4 regions of the Streptomyces sp. NPDC001373 genome follow, and region 2 is predicted to be linked to each of the others. Evidence: riboswitches for the same ligand, from Rfam matches in the RefSeq annotation. Region 2 holds a riboswitch; each other region holds the start of a gene.
What was found. A riboswitch is a leader RNA that binds a small molecule or an ion and turns the genes downstream of it on or off. The one in region 2 is predicted to bind cobalamin.

Region 1 (5,671 bases), on a different contig from region 2:
CCGTCCCGGTGACCTGCTTCGGCGTCAACCACGCCGACTTCTCGCTCGACGGCCGCTACTTCATCGTCAGCTGCGAGTTCTCCGGCGAGCTGCTCAAGGTGGACACGGAGAAGATGGAGGTCGTCGCCCAGCAGAAGCTCCCCTTCGAGGGCGCGATGCCGCAGGACGTCAAGGTCTCGCCGGACGGGAAGACCTTCTACGTCGCCGACATGATGGCGCACGGGATGTGGGTGCTCAGCGGCGACAAGTTCGACACCCCCAAGCTGCTGCCCACGGGCAAGGGCTGCCACGGCCTCTACGTCAGCCGCGACTCCCGCGAGATGTACGTCTCCAACCGCGGCGAGGGCAGCATCTCGGTCTTCGACTTCAAGAAGAAGCAGCTCACCAAGAAGTGGGAGCTGCCCGACGGGGGCAGCCCCGACATGGGCGGGGTCTCGGCCGACGGCAAGGTGCTGTGGCTGTCCGGCCGCTACAACTCCGAGGTCTACGCGATCGACATTACCAGCGGCAAGGAGCTGGCCAGGATCCCCGTCGGCAGCGGACCCCACGGCCTGGCCGTGTACCCGCAGCCCGGCCGCTACTCCCTCGGCCACACGGGAATCTTCCGCTGACCGGACCTCCGCGCGCCGCGCGGGAAGCGACGGTGTCCCGGGGCTGCACGGCTCCCGGGACCCGTGGGCGTGACCCGCCCCCGGTGCGGCTACCCTGAGCCGGTCAACAAGCACCAGGAAGGGGTGGCCCCAGTGGCGGACATCGACAAGGCACGCGAGACGTTCGACCGGTTCGACGCGAACGGCGACGGCGTCATCACGGCCGACGAGTACAGCGCGGCCATGCGGGCGATGGGGGACGCGTTCGTCACCCCCGCGGTCGCCGACGCGATCATCGCGGCCAAGGACCTCAACGGCGACAAGCTGCTGAGCTTCGACGAGTTCTGGGCCGACCTGAACAAGTAAGGGCCCGCCGAACGGCCCCGCGCCCGCCTCCGCCCCGCCCGCCGGGGCGGGGGCGCGTCAGGCGCCGGCCGGCGGTCCGTCCCCTCCCGCGTCGGGACGGGTCATGTCCTCGACCTCGCCGAGGGCCTCCTCCAGCCAGCCGAGCCAGAAGCCCTCCAGGGCGATCCCCCCGTGCAGCACCAGCCGCCGCAGCCGGTCCGGGTCCGCGTCGCGCCCCGGCGGGAAGTCCTTCGCCTCGATGGCCTCGTACTCCGCCAGCTGCGCCCGGTGCAGTTCCAGATGCCGCCGCAGCTCCGCACCCAGCCCCTGCGGCCCGACCACCGCCGCCGCCCGGATCCGCAGCAGCAGCGCGTCCCGCATCGGCTTGGGATCCTGCGCCTCGTCCACCCACCGGGCCAGCTCGGCACTGCCGTCCGGCAGCACCTCGTACTCCTTTTTCTGCCCCCGCACGGGCATCTCGCTGGGCAGCGCCCGGATCAGCCCCGCCTCCTCCAGCCGCCCGAGCTCCCGGTAGATCTGCTGGTGCGTCGCGGACCAGAAGTAGCCGATGGACTTGTCGAACCGCCGCGTCAGCTCCAGCCCGGAAGAGGGCTTCTCCAACAGCGCGGTGAGAATGGCATGAGGCAGCGACATGCCGCCATGTTAGGTGTGGGCCGTCGTGGCCCGGTGGGGGCTCAGCCCAGCGCGGCCAGGCTCTCGGGCACCCGCGGCCCCGGGACGTCCGCGCCGAGGAACCCGTGGGCCCGCAGGAACGCCGTCACCGCCGGCGACCACGCCTGACGCAGCCCCGCCGACGCCAGCAGCTCCGGATCCGACAGGAGGACCCCGGCGGCCCCCACCCGTATCCCCGACGGCGTGAGCACCGCCGCGTCGTCGGCCCAGCGCACGGCCAGGTCCACGTCGTGGGTGGCCATCACCACCGTGGTCCCCGCCGCCCGCAGCCCCGCCAGGACGTCCAGCAGGCGCTCCTGCCCGTCCGGGTCGAGGCCCGCGGTCGGCTCGTCCAGGATCAGCACCCGCGGGGCCATCGCCACCGCGCCCGCGATCGCCGCGCGCTTGCGCTGCCCGTACGACAGCAGGTGCGTCGGACGGTCCCGCAGCGCGGTGATGTCCAGCGCGGCCAGCGCGGAGTCCACCCGCGCGCGGACCTCCGCCTCGGGCAGGCCCAGGTTCATCGGGCCGAAAGACACGTCCTGCTCCACGGAGGCCGCGAAGAGCTGGTCGTCGGGGTCCTGCACCACGAGCTGGACGGTGGTGCGCAGCCGGGTCAGCCCCCGCCGGTCGTACGCCACCGCCGAGCCCTCCAGCCGCAGCGCGCCCGACGCGGGCCGCAGGCCCCCGCTCAGCAACCGCATCAGCGTGGTCTTGCCGCTGCCGTTGCGGCCCAGCAGCACCAGGGCCCGCCCCTCGGCGATCGCGAAGTCCACCCCCGACAGCACGGTCGGCCCGTCCTCGTACGCGTACCCGGCGCCGACCAGCTCCACCAACGGGGTCACAGCCCCAGCTCCTTCAGTACGAGGGTCCCCGCGACCAGGGCGGCCAGCAGGGCGGCGGCGGCCGCCAGGAACCGCCGCGACAGCGCCGCCGGCGGGACCAGCACCCGCAGCGCGCCGTCGTAGCCGCGCCCCGCCAGCCCCTCCTGGAGCCGGGCGGCGCGGTCGAAGGCCCGGACGAACGAGGTCGCCGCGAGCCCGGCCACCGAACGCCACGCGGCGGCCCGCCCGGCCTGTCCGAGCCGGGCCGCCTGGGCCCGGCGGACCTGCGCCAGGGAGTCCAGCAGCAGGAAGCCGATCCGGTACATGACGAGGGCCACGTCGACCACGGGCGCGGGCACCCCGGCCCGCACCAGCCGGGGCAGCACGTCCGAGACCGGTGTGGTGAAGGCGAACAGCAGCACCCCGAGGGAGGCCGCCGAGGTGCGCAGCAGCAGGTCCAGCGCGTGCCGGGGCCCGTCCGGAGCGGGCGCGAGGAACCCCTCCGGGCCGCCCACCGACACCAGCAGCGGCAGCGCCCCGGTGACGCAGAACCCCAGCGGGACCCGGAAGGCCCGCCACAGCTGCCGCCCGGCCACCCCGGCGGGCCCCAGCAGCACGGCCAGGGTCGCGGCGGTTACCAGCGGCCCGCCGGGCCACGGGGGCAGGCACACCGCGGTGACGGTCAGCCCGAACCCCAGGAGGGCCTTCTCCAGCGGATGGCGGCCGCGCCAGCGGCTGCTGTGCGCCGCGACGTCGATGGGCAGCACAGGCTACGGCTCCCGCGCGGGCTCGGCGGGCGCCTGCGCCTGGGCGAGGGCCTGCGCCGCGCCCTGGCGGCGGCCCCTGCGCACCCCGAAGTAGTACGCGAGCACGCCCGCGCCCAGGGCCGCCTGGAGGGCGAACAGCGCGGACTCGATCTCGCCCGAGGGGGGTTCGTACAGCGGGGAGAACCAGGGCTCGTAGTCCGGTTTCAGCTCGGTGATGGCCGACTCCGCCTGGGCGTCGGCGCCCGCGAAAGGCTCCTCCCTGCCCTCGCCGAGCCCCAGCGCGAGCGGCAGCACGGCCAGCGCCGCCACCAGGAGCAGCAGCAGGGTGTTGACCTTGGCGTTCCTGCTCATCGGGCGGTCGCCTCCTGCCCGGTCCGCTCGCCGCCGGTCAGCTTCGCGACCCCGAGCCGGACCAGGTCCGACCTGCTCGACTGCATCAGCAGCCGCATCACGAGCACCGTCAGCAGCCCCTCGCTGACCGCGAGCGGGATCTGGGTGAGGGCGAAGATGCCCGCGAACTTCCCCAGGGAGCCCAGGAAGCCGCTCGCCGGGTCCGGGAAGGCCAGCGCCAGCTGGACCGAGGTCACGCAGTAGGTGACCAGGTCGGCGAAGAAGGCGCCGAAGAAGACGGTGACCATCAGCGGCGCGCCGGATTTCCGCAGCAGCCTGTAGGCCGCGTACCCGGCCCAGGGCCCGGCGATCGCCATCGAGAAGACGTTGGCGCCGAGGGTGGTGAGGCCGCCGTGCGCCAGCAGCAGCGCCTGGAACAGCAGGGTGATCGTGCCGAGCACCGCCATGACGGGCGGCCGGAAGAGGATGGCGCCGAGCCCGGTCCCGGTGGGGTGCGAGCAACTGCCCGTGACCGAGGGGATCTTCAGGGCGGACAGGACGAACGTGAACGCTCCGGACGCGCCGAGGAGCAGCGTGCTCTCCGGGTGGGACTTCACCTCGCGGGTCAGGGCGCGGACCCCGTGGACGACGAACGGGGCGGACGCGGCGCCCCAGGCGGCCGCGTGCAGCGGGGGCAGGAACCCCTCGGCTATGTGCATGAGTTGGGAGACCTCTCCAGCACCTCGTGGATGGACGTACGCGCCCCGGCCGGTCTCCTGGCTGACGGGTACTGCCGCCCCGGCTCCGCCTTCCCGGGTCCGCACGGTCTCCCGTGCGGTCCCAGTGGCTCCCGCAGGGGGTGGAGCTGGACTTCCCGATCACAGTGGCGAGGGCCGCACCGGTTTTCCACCGGTTTCCCGAACACCAAGGCCAGCTGACCCTAGTCGTCCGCACGGACCGGTATCAACCCGGACCGATCCGGCCGATCGGATGGCCGAATTCCGTTTCCTCCCCCGGACGGCCCTCGGTGTTGCTGGTCTCGGGCGAGCGCAAGCGCGCCGGAGGCGTCCCCGCCCACGGCAACCAGCGCTCCGCACGGGACGCCGGCTGCCGTTTCGACTTCCCGAACCCGGAATACCGCTGGGGAGGGTCCTCAGCAGGTGTTCGGGTGCGCGACGTCCACCACGAGCCGCTCGGGCGCGTGCAGGACGGAGGTGCTGTAGGCGGGCTCGGTGTCGAAGGCGGCGCCGAAGGCCACGTACCCCTCGTAGTCGCCGGTCAGGGCGAGGCCCTTGAGCTTGCTCAGGCCGATCTGCTGGAGCCTGGGCCCCAGGTAGACGTTGTTGCCCGCGTCGTCGTGGCCGGCGGCGGGGTGCAGGCGGATCTCCAGGAAGTACTTCCCCGGCAGCGGCACGGGCTTGCCCGACCCGTCGTAGACCAGCTGGGAGACGGGCGTGACGGTGAACGGGGGCACGGAGCCCTGGAGGTCGACGACGATCCGGTCGTACGTGCAGTGACCGCCCCAGCGGGCGTTGACGACCAGCGGGGTGTCGGAGCGGACGGCCGCCGGGGCGGCGGCCGAGGCCGGTGCGGCGAGCGCGAGCCCTGCGGTCAGCAGGGCACCCATGGCCAGGGCCACGATCCGGCGGCGGTGCGGGTGGTGACGCATGGCGTCCCCCCGATCCTCTGAGACGGGGACTTACTGTCATCCGGTATGACATTCCCGGGGGCCCGGTGGTTGCACGGGACCGCCCGGCGGTCTCAGAAGGTCAGCAGCGCGCTCAGCTCGGCGTCCAGGTCGTATTGGCGGTGCTCCTGCCCGCGCGGGACCAGCTCGGTCATCCGCCGGCACAGCCCGCGCAGGTCCTTGGCCCGCACGGAGACCACGCAGCCGTGCTCGCCGTTGGTCAGGGCCAGCAGGACCCGCGGCTCGGTGCCCGTCCAGCGCGGCCACACCTGTATGTCGCCCTCCCCGGTGGCGGAGGTCTGCCCGTCGATCAGCAGCTCCCGCGAGAACACCCAGCGGGCTATCCGCGCACCGCCGCCCCGGAACTCCACGGCGACCTCGTAGGGCCGGTCCGTGCGGTAGACGAAGACGCCCTCCAGGGGGACCGCCGTCGGTGCGGCCTCCAGCCGCATCGGC
Region 2 (5,671 bases):
CGGATTCCTGCTCTGGCACGCCACCCTGCGCTGGCAGCGGGAGGTCTCGGCGGCGCTGACCCCGCTCGGCCTCACCCACGTGCAGTTCGTCCTGCTCGCCTGCGCGTGGTGGCTCAACGGCCAGGGCGAGCACCCCAACCAGCTCGCCCTGGCCCGCCAGGCCGGCACGGACGTGAAGATGACCTCCCAGGTGCTGCGCACCCTGGAGCAGAATGGGCTCGTCGCACGCGAGGTCGACCCGGCCGACACCCGCGCCAAGCGGCTGCGCGTCACCGCCGCCGGGGCGGAACTGGCCCCCCGGGCCATCGCCGCCGTCGAGGAGGCCGACGCGCGGTTCTTCCGCGCGGTGCCCCTCGACGACGCGCTGCCCCTGCTCAAGCGGCTGGCCCGGCCCGATTCCTGAGGCCCGCCACCCGAGACCGGCGCGGACCCGCGGGCCGGCCGAAACCTGCCCGCAGGAGCGCACGGCGGCACCTCAGACGGCGGGCCGCTCCGGGAAGTACACGATGCTCGGAGCGCCCGTCGCCGGATGGACGGCGACATGGGCGCGGACCCCGTAGACCTCCGCGATCAGCTCCTGCGTGAGCACCTCGGCCGGCGGCCCCTGAGCCACGACCCGGCCGTCCGCCAGGACGTACAACCGGTCGCAGAACGACGCGGCGAGGTTGAGATCGTGCAGGACGAGCAGGCTCGTCGCGGGAATCCGCCGGACCAGCCCCAGCACCTCCAGCTGGTAGCGGATGTCGAGGTGGTTCGTGGGCTCGTCCAGGGCCAGCAGCCCGGGCTCCTGGACAAGGGCGCGGGCGACGAGGGCGCGCTGGCGCTCACCTCCCGAGAGCCCGTCGAAGCGGCGACCGGCAAGCCCGCGGGCCCCGACGGTCTCCAGCGCCTCCGCGACGCACAGACCGTCGTCCGGGCCGTCCTGCTCCCAGAACCGCTTGTGCGGGCTGCGCCCCATGGACACGACCTCCCTGACCGTCAGCCCGAAGGTGCCGGCCGCGTCCTGCGGGACCACCGCCACCCGCCGGGCCCGCCCCCTCACCCCCAGCGCCGAGGCGTCGACGCCGTCGAACAGCACCCGGCCCGCGGCGGGCCGCAGCGCGCCGTAGACGCAGCGCAGCAGGGTCGTCTTGCCGCTGCCGTTCGGCCCGACGATCCCGACCGTCTCACCGGGCCGGGCGGCGAGGTCGATACCGTGCAGCAGGGTCCGCCCTTCGACCGCGTACCGCAGGGACTCGACAGCGAGTTCCACCGGACGCCCCGTCATCCGGCCACCCCCTCGCCCCGTGTGGACCTGCGCAGCATCCACAGGAAGAAGGGGCCGCCCGCCAGCGCGGTGACCACGCCGACGGGTATCTCCTCGGGCGCGGCCGCCGTCCGGGCCAGCAGGTCGGCCAGGGTCAGGAAGACCGCGCCGGCCAGGGCGCAGACGGGCAGCAGCACCCGGTGCCCGGCACCCACGACCATGCGCGCGGCGAGCGGAACCATCAGACCGACGAAGCCGATCGCCCCGCTGCAGGCCACGAGCACCCCGATGACGAGCGACACGAGGACGAGGACGGCGGCCCGGAACCGGCCGGTGTCCAGACCGAGGGTGCGCGCCCCCTCCTCCCCCGCGAGCAGCAGGTCCAGCGGGCGCGCCAGGGTGACGAGCAGGCCGGTGCCGGCCAGCAGCGCGGCGGTCGGCAGGGCGAGTTCGTCCCACCGGGCGCCGCCCAGCCCGCCAAGGGTCCAGAACAGCACGGAGCGGATCTGGTCGGGGTGCGCCGACAGCACGAGCACCAGGCTGGTCAGCGCGGACAGGACGTACTGCACGGCCACCCCGGCCAGGACCAGCCGCCCCGTGGTCATGGTGGCGCCGCGCCGGGCCAGGGCGTACACGGCGACGAGCGCGACGAGGGAGCCGGCGAACGCGGCCAGGGGAAGCCCGGCGGCGGCGCCCGCCCCCACCCCGAGCACGAGGACCAGCACGGCCCCCGCCGAGGCGCCCGAGGAGGCACCCAGCAGGAAGGGGTCCGCGAGCGCGTTGCGCACGAGGGCCTGGAGCACGGCCCCGGCGACCGCGAGCCCGGCGCCGACCACGGCCCCGAGCAGCACGCGCGGCATCCGTACGTCCCACACGATGGAGGCGAAGCCCCCGCGCCCCGCCCCGGGTCCGCCCCACAGGATTGCGAGGACCTTCCCGGGGGCGATGCGCACGGGTCCCAGGGCCAGCCCCGCCACCGCCGATCCGGCGAGCACGGCGGCGAGGAGCACGAGTACGGCCGCGGTGCGGCGGCGCCCGCTCACGCGGCGTCGGGGTGCAGGCCGCGGCCCAGGGACTCGACCGCGTCGGCGACGCGGACGCCCAGGACGGCGGAGGACAGCGGGAGCACCACGAACCTCCGGTTCTTGACGGCGGGAACCTCCGCCAGCGCGGGGTCGTTCGACAGGCGCCGCTTCTTGGCCTCCACGGAGGTGCCGCCGTAGTCGTAGATGAGGACGACCTCGGGCCCGCGCTCGACGACCTTCTCCCAGGACACGTCGCCGAAGGTGTCCTGGAGGTCGGCGAAGACGTTCGTCCCGCCGGCGAGGGAGACGATCTCGTTGCCGATGCCGTTGCCCCCGGAGGTGAAGGCGGAGGCCTCGCCCGAGTCGTAGACGAAGACGGCCGGGCGGGGCCGGTCCTTCACCCGTGCGGTGACGGCGTCGATCCGGCGCTGCTCCTCCTCGACGAGGGCCGCGCCGCGCTCGGGCACGCCGAAGGTCCGGGCGACCTCCATGATCTCGGTCTTCAGCTGGGCCGGCCCGACACGGCCCGGTGTGCAGGACTCGATGCTGAGCCGAGAGGCGATCCCGGCCAGGGCCAGACCCGCGCGGTCACGGCCCTGGCCCTGGTCGAAGGCGCTGGCGTAACCCCCGTACACGAAGTCGGGGTCGGCGCCGAGAAGCACCTCCTTCGACGGATACCGTTCGGCCAGTACCGCGATCCCGTCGTAGGCGGTGCGGTAGGCGGGGAGCACGGAGTCGTCGAGGTAGGCCGTGCCCGCCATCCGGTCCTGGAGGCCGAGGGCGAGCATGATCTCGGTGGCGTGCTGGTTCATGGTGACGGCCCGCGCGGGCGGGGCCTGGTAGGTGCTGGTGACACCGCAGTTGGTGACGGTGTAGGGGAACCCCGGCGCGGTCTTCGCACCGGAGGCGGGCCCCTGCCCGCCGGCGGGACCGCCGCACGCGGTCAGGGGGATCAGGAGCGCGAGCGCGGAGAGCGGGCGCAGGGCAGCGCGGATACGCGACATGGTGAGGCCTCTCCGGGGGATCCTCGTCCCCGGTCGAAGTGAAGAGGCGGCGCGTCAGTGTCTGACTCCCGGGACCCCGCGGGCGGGGTCGCCGGTCACAGTGGCGGGACCGTACCGGATTCGCACCGGTTTCCTGTCCTGCACCGCCCGGACAACCCGGCCAAGTCTGCCAGATGCCGCGAATCCCGCCCGAAGGGTATCGGACGCCGCCGGTGGCGGGAGCCGCCCGTACGGAGGATCGTGGGCCGGGAGGGGAGGCGCGGAGGAGGTGCGCCATGCGTCACGGCATTCACGGCGGCCACAGCGGGCATGAACGTCACAGCTGTCACGGTGGATGCCGGAGCCGGGCCGGCCGCGCGGGCCGGACCGCCCGTCTCCTGCCGGCCTCCCTCGTCGCGGCCCTGCTGCTCGGCGCCGGCCCCGACGGTTCCGGCGAGACCGTCCCCCTCGACGGGGACCGCCCCGGGAAGCACCTCGACGTCACCCTCACCCGGGTCGTCGACCCCGCGGGTCCGGCGCCCGCCCCCGGGGCCGACCGGCTGGTCGCCGTCGGGCTGCGCCTGGAGAACACGGGGACGGTGCCGTACGAGGACTCGCCCGCTCCGGCCGCGCACCTGCTCGGCACCGACGGGGAGCGCTTCACCGGCCTGAGCGGTGAGACGGACGCCGGCCCGGCCCTGCCCGACACGGTCACCCTCGACCCGGGCCGGTCGGCCTCCGGCTACGTCGTCTTCCGGGTGCCGCAGGAGGCGGACCTGGCGGCGGTGCAGTTCGCCCTGGACGCCGGGCTCGGCGACGACGTGGCCCAGTGGAGCCTGCCCTGAGCCACTGCCCGAACCGGAACCGGAACCGGAGCCGGAGCCGGAGCCGGCGCCACCCGAACAGGCCGGAAATTATCCTGACGTGTCTAGTGACTTAGCAGGCGCACGACAGTAGAACTTGTTCCCACTCCGTCGAGAGTGAGGAACCACTCATGAGTGACAAAGGCCTGAACAGCAAGGTGTCCAAAGGCGTTTCGCGACGCGGATTCATCGCTGGAACTGGTTCTCTTCTCGGTGCCATGGCCCTCGCGGTGAACACCACCGCCGCCCGTGCCGATCCCGCCACCGGATCCACCGTCGTGAACGCCCCCCTCGTCTCCGGGACCCGTGTCCCGGCCCTCGTCATCGGCACCGGCTACGGCGGCTCCGTCGCCGCGCTCCGGCTGGCCCAGGCCGGTGTCGACGTGCACATGCTCGAGATGGGCATGGCCTGGGACACCCCGGGCACGGACGGCAGGATCTTCGCCAACACCACCAGGCCCGACTACCGCTCCTTCTGGCTGCGCACCCGCACGAAGGCCCCCCTGAGCAACTTCCTCGGCTTCCCCATCGACAAGGACGTCCCGAAGTACACGGGCATCCTCGACGCCGAGGAGATGGGCGGGATCATCGTCTACCAGGGCCGCGGCGTGGGCGGCGGCTCGCTCGTCAACGGCGGCATGGCCGTGACGCCCAAGCGGCAGAACTTCGCCGCCATCCTGCCCACGGTCGACGCCGACGAGATGTACGGCACCTACTACCCCCGCGCCAACGCCGGGCTCGGCGTGGGCCTCGTCGACCCGGACTGGTTCGAGACGGTGGACTGCTACCAGTTCGCCCGCGTCGGCCGCAAGCACGCCCAGCGCTCGGGCTTCCCCTTCGTCTTCGTACCCGACGTCTACGACTGGGACTACATGAAGCAGGAGGTGGCCGGGACCGTCCCCAAGTCGGCCGTGGACGGCGAGATCCTCTACGGCAACAACGCCGGGAAAAAGTCCCTCCAGCAGACCTACCTCGCTGCGGCCCGGGCGACCGGCCGGGTGGCCATCTCCCCCCTGCACCGGGTCACCACCGTCTCCCCCTCGGACGGTGGCGGCTACACGGTCGCCGTGGAGGAGCTGAACACCACCGGCGACGTCGTCGCCGTCAAGACCGTCACCGCCGACCGGGTGTTCTTCGCGGCCGGCAGCGTCGGCACCAGCAAGCTGCTGGTCCGGCTGAAGGCGACCGGCGCCCTGCCGCTCCTCAACGACGAGATCGGCAAGGGCTGGGGCGACAACGGCAACGTCATGTGCGGCCGGGCGAACCACATGTGGGACCCGACCGGGAAGGTGCAGGCGGCCATCCCCTGCGGGGGCATCGACAACTGGGACGCGGGCGGCGCCTTCGCCGAGGTGGCCCCGCTGCCGACCGGCATCGAGACGTACGCCTCCTTCTACCTCTCCATCACCAAGAACCCCAGCCGCGCGCAGTTCTCCTGGAACGCGGCGACGGGCAAGGTCGAGCTGAACTGGCAGACCGCCTGGAAGCAGCCGTCGATCGACATGGCGAAGACCATCTTCGACAAGATCAACGCGAAGGAGGGGACGATCTACC
Region 3 (5,671 bases), on a different contig from region 2:
CATCGGGCGGAGCGTGAGCTCGAAGCCCGGGTCGAGGAGGTTCTTCTTCTCGGTGGAGCTCATTACTGGCAGGCCTCGCAGGACTCGGGGTTCTCAAGGGAGCAGGCCAGCGCCTCGGCGTCCATGGCCTGCGGCAGCTGGGTGGGAGTGGCGGCGGCCGGGACGGCCGTACCGGAGGCAGCGCGGGCGATCTTCGTCGCCGGGCGCGAGCGCAGGTAGTACGTGGTCTTCAGGCCCTGCTTCCAGGCGTACGCGTACATCGAGCTGAGCTTGCCGATGGTGGGCGTCTCCAGGAACAGGTTCAGCGACTGGCTCTGGTCCAGGTACGGCGTACGGGCCGCCGCCATGTCGATCAGGCCGCGCTGCGGGATCTCCCACGCCGTGCGGTACAGCTCGCGGATCTCCTCCGGGATCCAGCCGAAGCCCTGGACGGAGCCGGAGGAGTCGCGCAGGGCCTCGCGGGTCTGCGCGTCCCACACGCCCAGCTTCTTCAGGTCCTCGACCAGGTAGCCGTTGACCTGGAGGAACTCACCGCTGAGGGTCTCGCGCTTGAAGAGGTTGGAGACCTGCGGCTCGATGCACTCGTACACGCCGGCGATCGAGGCGATCGTCGCCGTCGGGGCGATCGCGAGGAGCAGCGAGTTGCGCATGCCGGACTTCGCGACCCGGGCGCGCAGGGCGTCCCAGCGCTCGGGCCAGTGGCGCTCGGTCTCGTAGTGGTCCGGGTGCAGGACGCCCTGGGCGGTGCGGGTCTCGGCCCAGGCCGGGAGCGGGCCGCTGCGCTCGGCGAGGTCGCACGAGGCCTCGTACGCGGCGAGCATGATGCGCTCGGAGATCTTCGTGGAGAGGGCCTTCGCCGCGGCGGAGTCGAAGGGCAGGCGCATCTTGAAGAAGACGTCCTGGAGGCCCATCGCGCCCAGGCCCACCGGGCGCCACCTGGCGTTGGAGCGGCCGGCCTGCTCGGTCGGGTAGAAGTTGATGTCGACGACGCGGTCGAGGAAGGTGACGGCGGTGCGGACGGTCTCGTCCAGGCGCTCCCAGTCCATCTCCCCGTCGACGACGAACGCGCCGAGGTTGACGGAGCCGAGGTTGCAGACGGCCGTCTCGCCGTCGTTGGTGACCTCGATGATCTCGGTGCAGAGGTTGGAGGAGTGGACCACGGTGCCGGGCAGCGCGGTCTGGTTCGCCGTCCGGTTGGAGGCGTCCTTGAAGGTCATCCAGCCCTGGCCGGTCTGGGCGAGGGTGCGCATCATGCGGCCGTAGAGGTCGCGGGCCGGCATGGTCTTCTTGGCGAGCCCGGCGGCCTCGGCCTTGACGTAGGCGGCGTCGAACTCGTCGCCGTACAGGTCCACCAGCTCGGGGACGTCGGACGGGGAGAACAGCGACCACTCGGCGTCGGCGTTCACGCGGCGCATGAACTCGTCCGGGATCCAGTGGGCGAGGTTGAGGTTGTGCGTCCGGCGCTGGTCCTCGCCGGTGTTGTCGCGGAGCTCCAGGAACTCCTCGATGTCCGCGTGCCAGGTCTCCAGGTAGACGGCGGCGGCGCCCTTGCGGCGGCCGCCCTGGTTCACGGCGGCGACGGAGGCGTCGAGGGTCTTCAGGAACGGCACGATGCCGTTGGAGTGGCCGTTGGTGCCGCGGATCAGCGAGCCGCGGGCGCGGATGCGGGAGTAGGAGAGGCCGATGCCGCCGGCGTGCTTCGAGAGGCGGGCGACCTGGTGGTAGCGGTCGTAGATGGAGTCCAGCTCGTCCAGCGGGGAGTCGAGGAGGTAGCAGGAGGACATCTGCGGGTGGCGCGTACCGGAGTTGAACAGCGTCGGGGAGGACGGCAGGTAGTCGAGGCGGCTCATCAGCCGGTAGAGCGAGGCCACTTCCTCGACCGCGCGGACGCTGTCGTCCTCGGCGAGGCCGCAGGCCACGCGCAGCATGAAGTACTGCGGGGTCTCGATGACCTGACGGGTCAGCGGGTGGCGCAGCAGGTAGCGGCTGTGCAGGGTGCGCAGGCCGAAGAAGCCGAAGCGGTCGTCCGCGCCCTCGGCGAGCGCGAGCTCGACGAGGGAGTCCAGGCGGGCGGCGTGGGCGGCGACGAACTCGGCGGTGCGGTCGGCGATCAGGCCCTCGCGGTGGCCGACCGCGACGGACTCGGCGAAGGAGGTGGCGCCCTGGCCGGCGGCCTCGTCGGCCACCGCCAGGGTCAGCAGGCGGGCGGCGAGGCGGGAGTAGGCCGGGTCCTCGGAGATCAGGCCGGCCGCGGCCTCGGTGGCGAGCCCGCGCAGCTCGGCCTCGTCGGCGGCGGCGCTGCGGCCGCGCAGGGCGGCGGCGGCGACCCGGCCGGGGTCGGTGTCGGGGAGGTCGGCCGTGAGCTCGGTGAGGGTGCGCAGCAGCGCGGCCCCGGGACCTTCGGCTTCGGGGTGGTCGGACTCGGCGCGCGGTGCGGCGGGCGCGATGGTCACGGGGGAGCTCTCCCTCACTCGGTCCGGTCATAGGCGGAGCGAGCGCGAGCGGGCGCACGCGGGCGCGCACGAGAGCGCTCACCACCGCGTGGCGTCCACCGGCCCAACCGCGAGGCCCGGACGAATCGACACCCCGGCTCGGTCGATCCGGGGGGCACTGCCGGCAGGTCTTCGGACTCGCGGATACGCCGTTCGGCGTACGTCACACCGTTGCGGGACAGTTCCGGATTCCCACCGGATTCCCCTGCGGCGGCAGCAGCCATGAGCATACATGTGGGGGCGACCCGATGCGGTAGCCCCCACATGTTGTGTCGGGTGCATGCGGAGCGTGTCGTCACAGCTCCATTCGGTACGTGAGCGGGGTCGGTGCGGGGAGGGGGAGCAGTCCCGTTCGGGGGGGCGGACGAAGCCCGTCCGCGGCCCGGGCGCGGTCGGCGCAGGGGCGGACGAGGGCCTCCGCGACGCCCTGCCCGCGCACCTCCGCGGCGACCGCGAGCATGCGGAACTCGGCGTCGTGCGGGCTGCCGCCGAGTGTGCCGGACGGGTGTCCGTGCTCGGCGCTATCGTCGGAGGCGGCACCGTCGAGGAAGGCGAGTGAGGCCTCACCCTTCAGACCGAGGTCCTCAAGGACCGGGTGCGCTGAGCGAGCCGAAGGGCCCCGCCGTCCCGCGGTGGGGGACGGCGGGGCCCAGGTGTGGGTTCAGCAACAGCGGAAGCCCTCGCGGGGGTCCGCTTCGCGGGCGTCGGTGCGGGCGCGTTCGAAGGCGCGGCGGGTCAGGATCTCGGCCTCGGGGTCGTGGGAGCGGGCGTGGGCGACGTAGCGGTCGTAGGCGGCCTCGCCGGAGAACTCCCGGACGTAGTACCGCGCCTTCGCCAGCGCCCCGCGGACCGCGCCGCTCATCCGACCGGGTCCTTCACCCGGCCGCCGCCCCCGTCGAGGCCGGCCGCCGCGAGTTCGGCCTTCTCCGCGGCCGTCGCGATCAGCCCGGCCGGGGCGATGATCTTCGACTCGGTCCACGGCACCTCGGAGAGGCGGACGGAGCCCGGGTCGGCCACGGCCTTGAAGCAGGTGCGGGCCGCGTCGAGCAGGACGATGACGATCAGGACGGCGAACAGAGCCGAGAGGACCCCGTCGACCGTGGCGTTGGTGACCACGGTGTGCATCTCGTCCATGTTCTTGGCGGGCGGCAGCACCTTCCCGGCGTCGATGCCGGTCTGGTACTTGTCGCGCTGGGCGAAGAAGCCGATCTTCACGTCCTCCGAGAAGACCTTCTGGTAGCTCGCCGTCAGGGTGACGGCCACGTCCCATGCGAGCGGAACGCCCGTGACCCAGGCCCACTTGAGCCGGCCCGACTTGACGAGCAGCGTGGTGCAGACGGCCAGCGCGACCGCCGCGAGCAGCTGGTTCGCGATGCCGAACAGCGGGAAGAGCTGGTTGATGCCGCCCAGCGGGTCCTTGACGCCGACCCACAGGAAGTAGCCCCAGCCGCCGACGACGACCGCGCTGGCCAGCCAGACGCCCGGCTTCCAGCTGACGTCCTTGAAGGACTTGTGCACGTTGCCCAGGGTGTCCTGGAGCATGAAGCGGCCCACGCGGGTGCCCGCGTCCACCGTCGTCAGGATGAACAGGGCCTCGAACATGATGGCGAAGTGGTACCAGAACGCCTTCATCCCGGCCCCGCCGACCACGGCGGAGAAGATCTCCGACATTCCGAGCGCGAACGTCGGAGCGCCGCCCGTCCGGGACAGCAGGGTGGTCTCCTCCACGTCCTTGGCGGCCTGCGCGAGGGTGTCGGGGGAGATGGCGAAGCCGAAGTGGCCGACCGCCGCCGAGGCGCTCTGGACGGTGGTGCCGATGACTCCGGCGGGGGAGTTGACGCCGAAGAACAGGCCGGGCTCGATGATGCACGCGGCGATCACGGCCATGACGGCGACGAAGGACTCGGTGAGCATCGCGCCGTAGCCGACGACCCGGATCTGGGTCTCCTTCTGGATCATCTTCGGGGTGGTGCCCGAGGCGACCAGGGAGTGGAAGCCCGACAGGGCGCCGCAGGCGATGGTGATGAAGACGAAGGGGAACATCGAGCCGGCGAAGACCGGGCCGTCGCCGCGCGTGGCGAAGTCGGTCACCGCCGGCATCTTCAGCGTCGGCATCGCGACGACCACGCCGACCGCCATCAGCGCGATCGTGCCGACCTTCATGAAGGTGGAGAGGTAGTCGCGCGGAGCGAGCAGCAGCCACACCGGGAGGACCGAGGCGAAGAAGCCGTACCCGATCATCCAGAGGACCAGGGTCTCCTTGTCCAGGGTGAAGAAGTCCGCCCAGGAGGACTCGGCCACCCAGCCGCCCGCCACGATCGCGAGAAGCAGCAGCGCGACGCCGACGACGGAGACCTCGGTGACCCGGCCCGGCCGCAGGTAGCGCAGGTAGACCCCCATGAGGAGGGCGATCGGGATGGTCATGCCGATCGAGAAGACGCCCCAGGGGGAGTGCCCCAGCGCGTTGACGATGACCAGGCCGAGCACCGCCAGCAGGATGATCATGATGGTGAACACGGCGAGCAGCGCGGCGGCGCCGCCGACGGGGCCGATCTCGTCCCGGGCCATCTGGCCGAGCGAGCGGCCGTCGCGCCGGGTGGAGAAGAACAGCGTCACCATGTCCTGGACGGCGCCGGCGAAGATGACGCCCGCGACGATCCAGATGGTGCCCGGCAGGTAGCCCATCTGGGCGGCGAGCACCGGGCCGACGAGCGGGCCGGCGCCGGCGACGGCGGCGAAGTGGTGCCCGAAGAGCACGCGCCGGTCGGTGGGGTGGAAGTCGACGCCGTTGTCGAGACGTTCGGCGGGGGTGGCCCGGGTCCTGTCCAGCTTCAGCACGCGGTTCGCGATGAACCGCGCGTAGAAGCGGTAGCCGATGGCGTACGAGCCCAGCGCGGCGGCCAGCAGCCAGGCGGCCGAGATCTCCTCACCGCGCGAGAGTGCCAGCACCCCCCAGCCGACGGCCCCGACGAGGGCCACGGCCACCCATACGGCGATCGACCGCGGGGTGGCTCTCGCCGCCGGCGTCCGCTGTGTCCCTGTTGCTCCCGGTTCCGGCATGATCCTCGTCCCCTCGTTGATCATCTGCGTAAGCGCACGGAATCTACGGGGGGTTACCGGTGGAGGTAAGCCCCCGTCCGCATAGCGGTACGAGCGTCCACCGGGGTTCGAAGGAGAGT
Region 4 (5,671 bases), on a different contig from region 2:
GCCCGCGTCCAGGTGCCCGGCCAGGCGGGCGGCGGAGGCCTCGTAGAACTCCTCCATCGCACCCTGGTAGCCGCCCGGGTGGTCGGTGGTCTCGGTGGTGACCGGGTAGACCAGCGGCTCCTCGACGTGGTCGGAGCGCAGGTGCTTCGCGGCGATCGAGCGGGCGATGGAACGGCCGTGGCGGGCGCTGTGGTACGCGACCACGTCCGCCTCGGCGATCACCTCGACGGCCCGCAGGGTCATCAGCGACGGGTCGCCGGGGCCGAGCCCGACCCCGTACAGCTTGCCCTTGGCCCGGTTCTGGTCCTGCCCGCTCATTCTTCCTCGCTCGCGATCGCGTTGACCGCGGCGGCCGCGATGGCGCTGCCGCCGCGCCGGCCGCGCACGATGAGGTGGTCCAGACCCGAGGGGTGGGCGGCGAGGGCGTCCTTGGACTCGGCGGCGCCGATGAAGCCCACGGGCACGCCGATGACGGCGGCGGGGCGCGGGGCGCCCTCCTCGATCATCTCCAGCAGCCGGAACAGCGCGGTCGGGGCGTTGCCGACGGCGATCACGGAGTTCTCCAACAGGCCCCGGTCGCGCCAGACTTCGAGGGCGGCGGCGCTGCGGGTGGTGCCCATCTTCGCGGCGAGCGCGGGCACGGCCGGGTCGGAGAGGGTGCAGATCACCTCGTTGTCGGCGGGCAGCCGCTTGCGGGTGACCCCGCTGGCGACCATCTGCACGTCGCACAGGACCGGCGCGCCGGCGTGCAGCGCGGCGCGGGCCCGCAGGACGACCTCGGGGGTGTAGCCGAGGTCCTGGGGGAGGTCGGTCATGCCACAGGCGTGAATCATGCGCACCGCGACCTGGGCGACCGAGGCGGGCAGCCCGGAGAGGTCCGCCTCGGCGCGGATCGTGGCAAAGGACTGGCGGTAGATCGCGGCGCCGTCCTTCTCGTACTCGAACACGGTGTACTCGCTCATTTCTTCACTGCGGCTTCGGTTGTGGTGGGGGTGGTGCGTGCGGCCGTGAGGGCGGCCGCCAGGTCTGCGTGCGGGAGGGGCCGGCCGTCGAGGGCGTAGCCGTCGGGGGTGGCGACGAGGTCCACCCAGGCCGTACCGCGCGGATGCCCGCACCGGCGGGCGCAGCCCGACCAGTGCACGGGCAGCTCCGCGGCGTTGGCCTGCCCTTGTACGACGGCACGCGCATCGGCGCGTACGTCCGCGAGGGACTTGGCGCAACCGGGCCTGCCCGTGCAGGCGGTGACGGTCCGCCAGGGGCTGTCGGGCCGGACGACGAGGCCGGCCGCCTCGATGCGGGCGACGCCGTCGCCCGCCGCGCGCGGGAGGACGACGCTGCGCCACGGGGTGACGCGCAGCTCCCCCTGCCCGCCGTCGGCGGCCTCGGCGAGGACCCGCCACTGCGCGGAGTCCAGCCGGCCGAGCGGAGGCAGGACGCACAGCCCGCCCGCGCCCGCGCTCCCGGGCCGGGGCGGCTCGGCGTACGGCCACTCCACTTCGGCCACGCGCCCGGCCGCGACCCCCACGTCCGTCAGCCGCAGCGCGAACTCCTCTTCGTCCAGGGTGTGTTCAGGGGGAAGCTCGGCGACCCGCCAGGCCCGGGTCCCGGCCGCCCGGGCCGCGTCGAGGAAGTGCTCGGCGGCGCACAGCGCGGCCCGCGCGGCGTCGACGGCCTCGACCTCGACGGCACCGCCTCCGCTCCCGAGCCGCACGAGGACCCGTCCGTCCGCCTGGCCGAGCAGGGTCACATCGGGGTCGAGCGCGGCCACGTCCCCGCGCCCGTCGTCGACGGCGAACAGGAACCGCCCGGAGAGGTCCGCCGCCCGCGCACTGGCGCACAGCAGCCGGTCGAGTTCCCGGACCCGGTCCACGACTTGGGGCCCGGCCACGGGGGTGGCCACGATGTTGCGCACCCGCTCGTGGCTCGGCGCCGGCAGCAGCCCGGCGCCGTCCAGCAGTTCCGCGAGCCCGGCGCCGCAGCCGTCGGCAAGGCCGCGCAGTTGGACGTTGCCACGGGAGGTGAGTTCCAGGTGCCCGTCGCCGAACCGGTCGGCGGCGTGCCCGAGCGCGAGGGCCTGCCGGGTGGTGAGCAGCCCGCCGGGGATCCGGACGCGCGCGAGGTACCCGTCGTCGGCGGCGTGCAGCCGCAGCGCGCCGGGGCAGGCGTCACCGCGGTCACGTATGACGGGTTCGTCCCGCGATGCGGCGGAAGGTGGCTGGGGCGACATGGCCGCGAGCATACCCACGATTCCCCACCCCCGACCTGTGTCCGTCGCCACCCCGACCAGCCGGATTGGGCCCCACCGGGCAAAAGCCGGCCCCGCCGGCGAGTAAGGCGCGGGGGCACCCCCGGCGGTAGCCGGGGGAGGGTCCGGGGCGGAGCCCCTGGGGGCACCCCCGGCGGTAGCCGGGGCAGGAGCGGAGAAGGGGGGCGGGGACACGCTCCGCGCAACGGCCCCCGCCCCCGGCCTCGTCGTCGGCGAGCAGGACGCGGATCGCCCGGCGTTTGCCGCGGGGCCTCCGGGGCAGAGCCTCCACGGCGAACCGCACGCCACCGCCCCGCACGCCACCGCCCCGCCGGCCACCGCACCGCACCACCGGCAAGCCCCCCACCCCACCTCCCGGCCAGGGAGAAGGCCACCTAAGATGACCTTCCGGCGGACCACTCGGCCCGTCACCGCCGAGGACGGCGACATGGGAGGAAGCCCGGTGAGATTCCGGCGCGGTCCCGCCACTGTGAGCCCCGCGGAGCGATCCGCGGGGTGAGTCAGGAACTCCCGCTGTCCTCACTGCCCGGGGCGCGGAAACCCCGAGGAAGGCCTGCCGCCGCATGATCCTGCTGCTGTCGACGTCCGACACCGATCTGCTCAGCGCCCGCGCCGCGAACACCGCCGGCGGCCCCGTGCCGTACCGGTTCGCGAACCCCTCCCGCCTCCCCCTCGACGACCTCGACGGCCTTCTCGACGGCGTCGGGCTGGTCGTCGTACGCCTCCTCGGCGGCCTGCGCGCCTGGCAGGACGGCCTCGATGTGCTCCTCGCCCCCGGCCAGACCCGCCCGGTGGTGGTCCTGACCGGCGAACAGGCCCCGGACGCCCAGCTGATGGAGGCCTCCACGGTCCCGATCGGCATCGCCGCGGAGGCCCACCGCTATCTCGCGCACGGCGGCCCGGCCAACCTCGACCAGCTGGCGCGCTTCCTCTCCGACACCGTCCTGCTCACCGGCCACGGCTTCGAGCCCCCGGCCGCCTCCCCCACCTGGGGCCCCCTGGAGCGCCCCGCCACGGAGGCCACCGGCCCGCAGGTCGCGGTGCTCTACTACCGCGCCCACCAGATGAGCGGCAACACCGCCTTCGTGCACGCCCTCTGCGACGCCGTCGAGGCCAAGGGCGGCCGCCCCCTGCCCCTCTACGTCTCCTCCCTGCGCACCCCGGAGCCGGAGCTCCTCCAGGCACTGGAGCAGGCCGACGCCATCGTCACCACCGTCCTCGCGGCCGGCGGCACCCGCCCCGCCACCGCCTCGGCGGGCGGGGACGACGAGTCCTGGGACGCGGGCGCCCTGGCCGGGCTCGGCGTGCCGATCCTCCAGGCCCTGTGCCTGACGGGCTCCCGCAGCACCTGGGAGGAGAACGACGAGGGCCTCTCCCCCCTCGACGCCGCCACACAGGTCGCCGTGCCCGAGTTCGACGGCCGCCTGATCACCGTCCCGTTCTCCTTCAAGGAGATCGACGAGGACGGCCTGCCCGCCTACGTGGCCGACGCCGAGCGCGCCTCCCGGGTCGCCGGTATCGCCGTGCGCCACGCCCGCCTGCGCCACATCGAGCGCGCGGACAAGCGGATCGCGCTGGTCCTTTCCGCTTACCCCACCAAGCACTCCCGCATCGGCAACGCGGTCGGCCTCGACACCCCGGCCAGCGCCGTGGAGCTGCTGCGCCGTCTGATCGCCGAGGGCTACGACTTCGGCCCCGCGGAGGAGATCCCGGGTCTGGTCTCCGGCGACGGCGACGAGCTGATCCGCGCCCTGATCGAGGCCGGCGGCCACGACCAGGACTGGCTCACCGAGGAGCAGCTGGCCCGCAACCCCGTCCGCATCCCGGCGGCCGACTACAAGCGCTGGTTCGCCGAGCTCCCCGCCGACCTCCGCGAGAGCGTCGAGGAGCACTGGGGCGAGGCCCCGGGCAACATGTTCGTGGACCGCTCCTCCAACCCCGAGGGCGACATCGTCCTCGCGGCCCTGCGCCGCGGGAACCTCCTCATCCTCATCCAGCCGCCGCGCGGCTTCGGCGAGAACCCGATCGCGATCTACCACGACCCGGACCTGCCGCCCTCGCACCACTACCTGGCCGCGTACCGCTGGATCCAGGCGGCCGCGCAGGACGGCGGCTTCGGCGCCGACGCGATGATCCACCTGGGCAAGCACGGCAACCTGGAGTGGCTGCCCGGCAAGAACGCGGGCCTGTCCGCCTCCTGCTCCCCGGACGCCGCCCTCGGTGACCTGCCCCTGGTCTACCCCTTCCTGGTCAACGACCCGGGCGAGGGCACGCAGGCCAAGCGCCGGGTGCACGCCACCCTGGTCGACCACCTGGTCCCGCCGATGGCGCGCGCCGAGTCGTACGGCGACATCGCCCGCCTGGAGCAGCACCTGGACGAGTACGCGCAGATCAGCGCGATGGACCCGTCCAAGCTCCCGGCGATCCGCGCCCAGATCTGGACCCTGATCCAGGCGGCGAAGCTCGACCACGACCTGGGCCTGGAGGAACGCCCGGACGACGACGGCTTCGACGACTTCCTCCTCCACGTCGACGGCTGGCTGTGCGAGGTCAAGGACGCCCAGATCCGCGACGGCCTGCACGTCCTGGGCGGCGCCCCGACCGGTGAGGCCCGGGTCAACCTGGTCCTCTCCATCCTGCGCGCCCGCCAGATCTGGGGCGGCACCTCCGCCCTGCCCGGCCTGCGCGAGGCCCTCGGCCTCGACGAGTCGGCGGCCACCCGCACCTCGGCCGACGCCGTCGAGGAGACGGCCCGCGCCCTGGTCCAGGCGATGGAGGACGCGGACTGGAACCCGTCGGCGGTCGCCACGGTCGCGGCCGGCCACCCTCAGGCGGTCTCCGACATCCTCACCTTCGCCGCGCACGAGGTCGTCCCCCGCCTGGCCGGCACCACGGACGAGATCGCGCACGTGGTCCGCGCCCTGGACGGCGGCTTCGTCCCGGCCGGCCCGTCCGGCTCCCCCCTGCGTGGCCTGGTCAACGTCCTCCCGACGGGCCGCAACTTCTACTCGGTGGACCCGAAGGCCGTCCCCTCCCGCCTGGCGTGGGAGACGGGCCAGGCCCTGGCCGACTCCCTCCTCACCCGCTACCGCGCGGACCACGACGACGAGTGGCCGGCGTCGGTCGGCCTGTCCCTCTGGGGCACGAGCGCGATGCGCACGGCGGGCGACGACGTCGCCGAGGCCCTGGCCCTCCTCGGCATCCGCCCGGTCTGGGACGAGGCCTCGCGCCGCGTCACGGGCATCGAGGCGATCCCCCTCGCGGAACTGAACCGTCCCCGAATCGACGTCACCCTCCGCATCTCGGGCTTCTTCCGCGACGCGTTCCCGCACGTCATCGGCCTCCTGGACGACGCGGTCCGGCTGGCGGCCTCCCTGGACGAGCCGCACACCGAGAACTTCGTCC

Region 1: another riboswitch for cobalamin. It lies ahead of ACFY15_RS01535 (energy-coupling factor ABC transporter permease); the one in region 2 lies ahead of ACFY15_RS09530 (ABC transporter substrate-binding protein).
Region 3: another riboswitch for cobalamin. It lies ahead of ACFY15_RS02580 (ribonucleoside-diphosphate reductase subunit alpha); the one in region 2 lies ahead of ACFY15_RS09530 (ABC transporter substrate-binding protein).
Region 4: another riboswitch for cobalamin. It lies ahead of cobN (cobaltochelatase subunit CobN); the one in region 2 lies ahead of ACFY15_RS09530 (ABC transporter substrate-binding protein).

What each region holds. Positions count from the first base shown of each region.
Region 1 is NZ_JBIAWQ010000001.1:309,373-315,043, reverse strand. Features, by position in the region: gene ACFY15_RS01565 (YncE family protein) at 1-611, shown strand, start outside; gene ACFY15_RS01560 (EF-hand domain-containing protein) at 744-956, shown strand; gene ACFY15_RS01555 (PadR family transcriptional regulator) at 1,014-1,589, opposite strand; gene ACFY15_RS01550 (ATP-binding cassette domain-containing protein) at 1,631-2,452, opposite strand; gene cbiQ (cobalt ECF transporter T component CbiQ) at 2,449-3,198, opposite strand; gene ACFY15_RS01540 (energy-coupling factor ABC transporter substrate-binding protein) at 3,202-3,549, opposite strand; gene ACFY15_RS01535 (energy-coupling factor ABC transporter permease) at 3,546-4,247, opposite strand; cobalamin riboswitch at 4,277-4,505, opposite strand; partial or broken gene ACFY15_RS01530 (flavodoxin family protein) at 4,580-4,669, shown strand; gene ACFY15_RS01525 (hypothetical protein) at 4,682-5,197, opposite strand; gene ACFY15_RS01520 (SsgA family sporulation/cell division regulator) at 5,290-5,671, opposite strand, start outside.
Region 2 is NZ_JBIAWQ010000003.1:286,796-292,466, reverse strand. Features, by position in the region: gene ACFY15_RS09545 (MarR family winged helix-turn-helix transcriptional regulator) at 1-403, shown strand, start outside; gene ACFY15_RS09540 (ABC transporter ATP-binding protein) at 476-1,267, opposite strand; gene ACFY15_RS09535 (FecCD family ABC transporter permease) at 1,264-2,289, opposite strand; gene ACFY15_RS09530 (ABC transporter substrate-binding protein) at 2,286-3,275, opposite strand; cobalamin riboswitch at 3,311-3,449, opposite strand; gene ACFY15_RS09525 (hypothetical protein) at 3,551-4,099, shown strand; gene ACFY15_RS09520 (GMC oxidoreductase) at 4,249-5,671, shown strand, end outside.
Region 3 is NZ_JBIAWQ010000001.1:532,952-538,622, reverse strand. Features, by position in the region: gene ACFY15_RS02585 (ribonucleotide-diphosphate reductase subunit beta) at 1-63, opposite strand, end outside; gene ACFY15_RS02580 (ribonucleoside-diphosphate reductase subunit alpha) at 63-2,453, opposite strand; cobalamin riboswitch at 2,598-2,732, opposite strand; partial or broken gene ACFY15_RS02575 (GNAT family N-acetyltransferase) at 2,857-3,066, opposite strand; gene ACFY15_RS02570 (CstA-like transporter-associated (seleno)protein) at 3,154-3,354, opposite strand; gene ACFY15_RS02565 (carbon starvation CstA family protein) at 3,351-5,552, opposite strand.
Region 4 is NZ_JBIAWQ010000005.1:1,503-7,173, reverse strand. Features, by position in the region: gene ACFY15_RS13365 (precorrin-2 C(20)-methyltransferase) at 1-318, opposite strand, end outside; gene ACFY15_RS13360 (precorrin-8X methylmutase) at 315-962, opposite strand; gene ACFY15_RS13355 (cobalamin biosynthesis protein CobG) at 959-2,227, opposite strand; cobalamin riboswitch at 2,640-2,797, shown strand; gene cobN (cobaltochelatase subunit CobN) at 2,830-5,671, shown strand, end outside.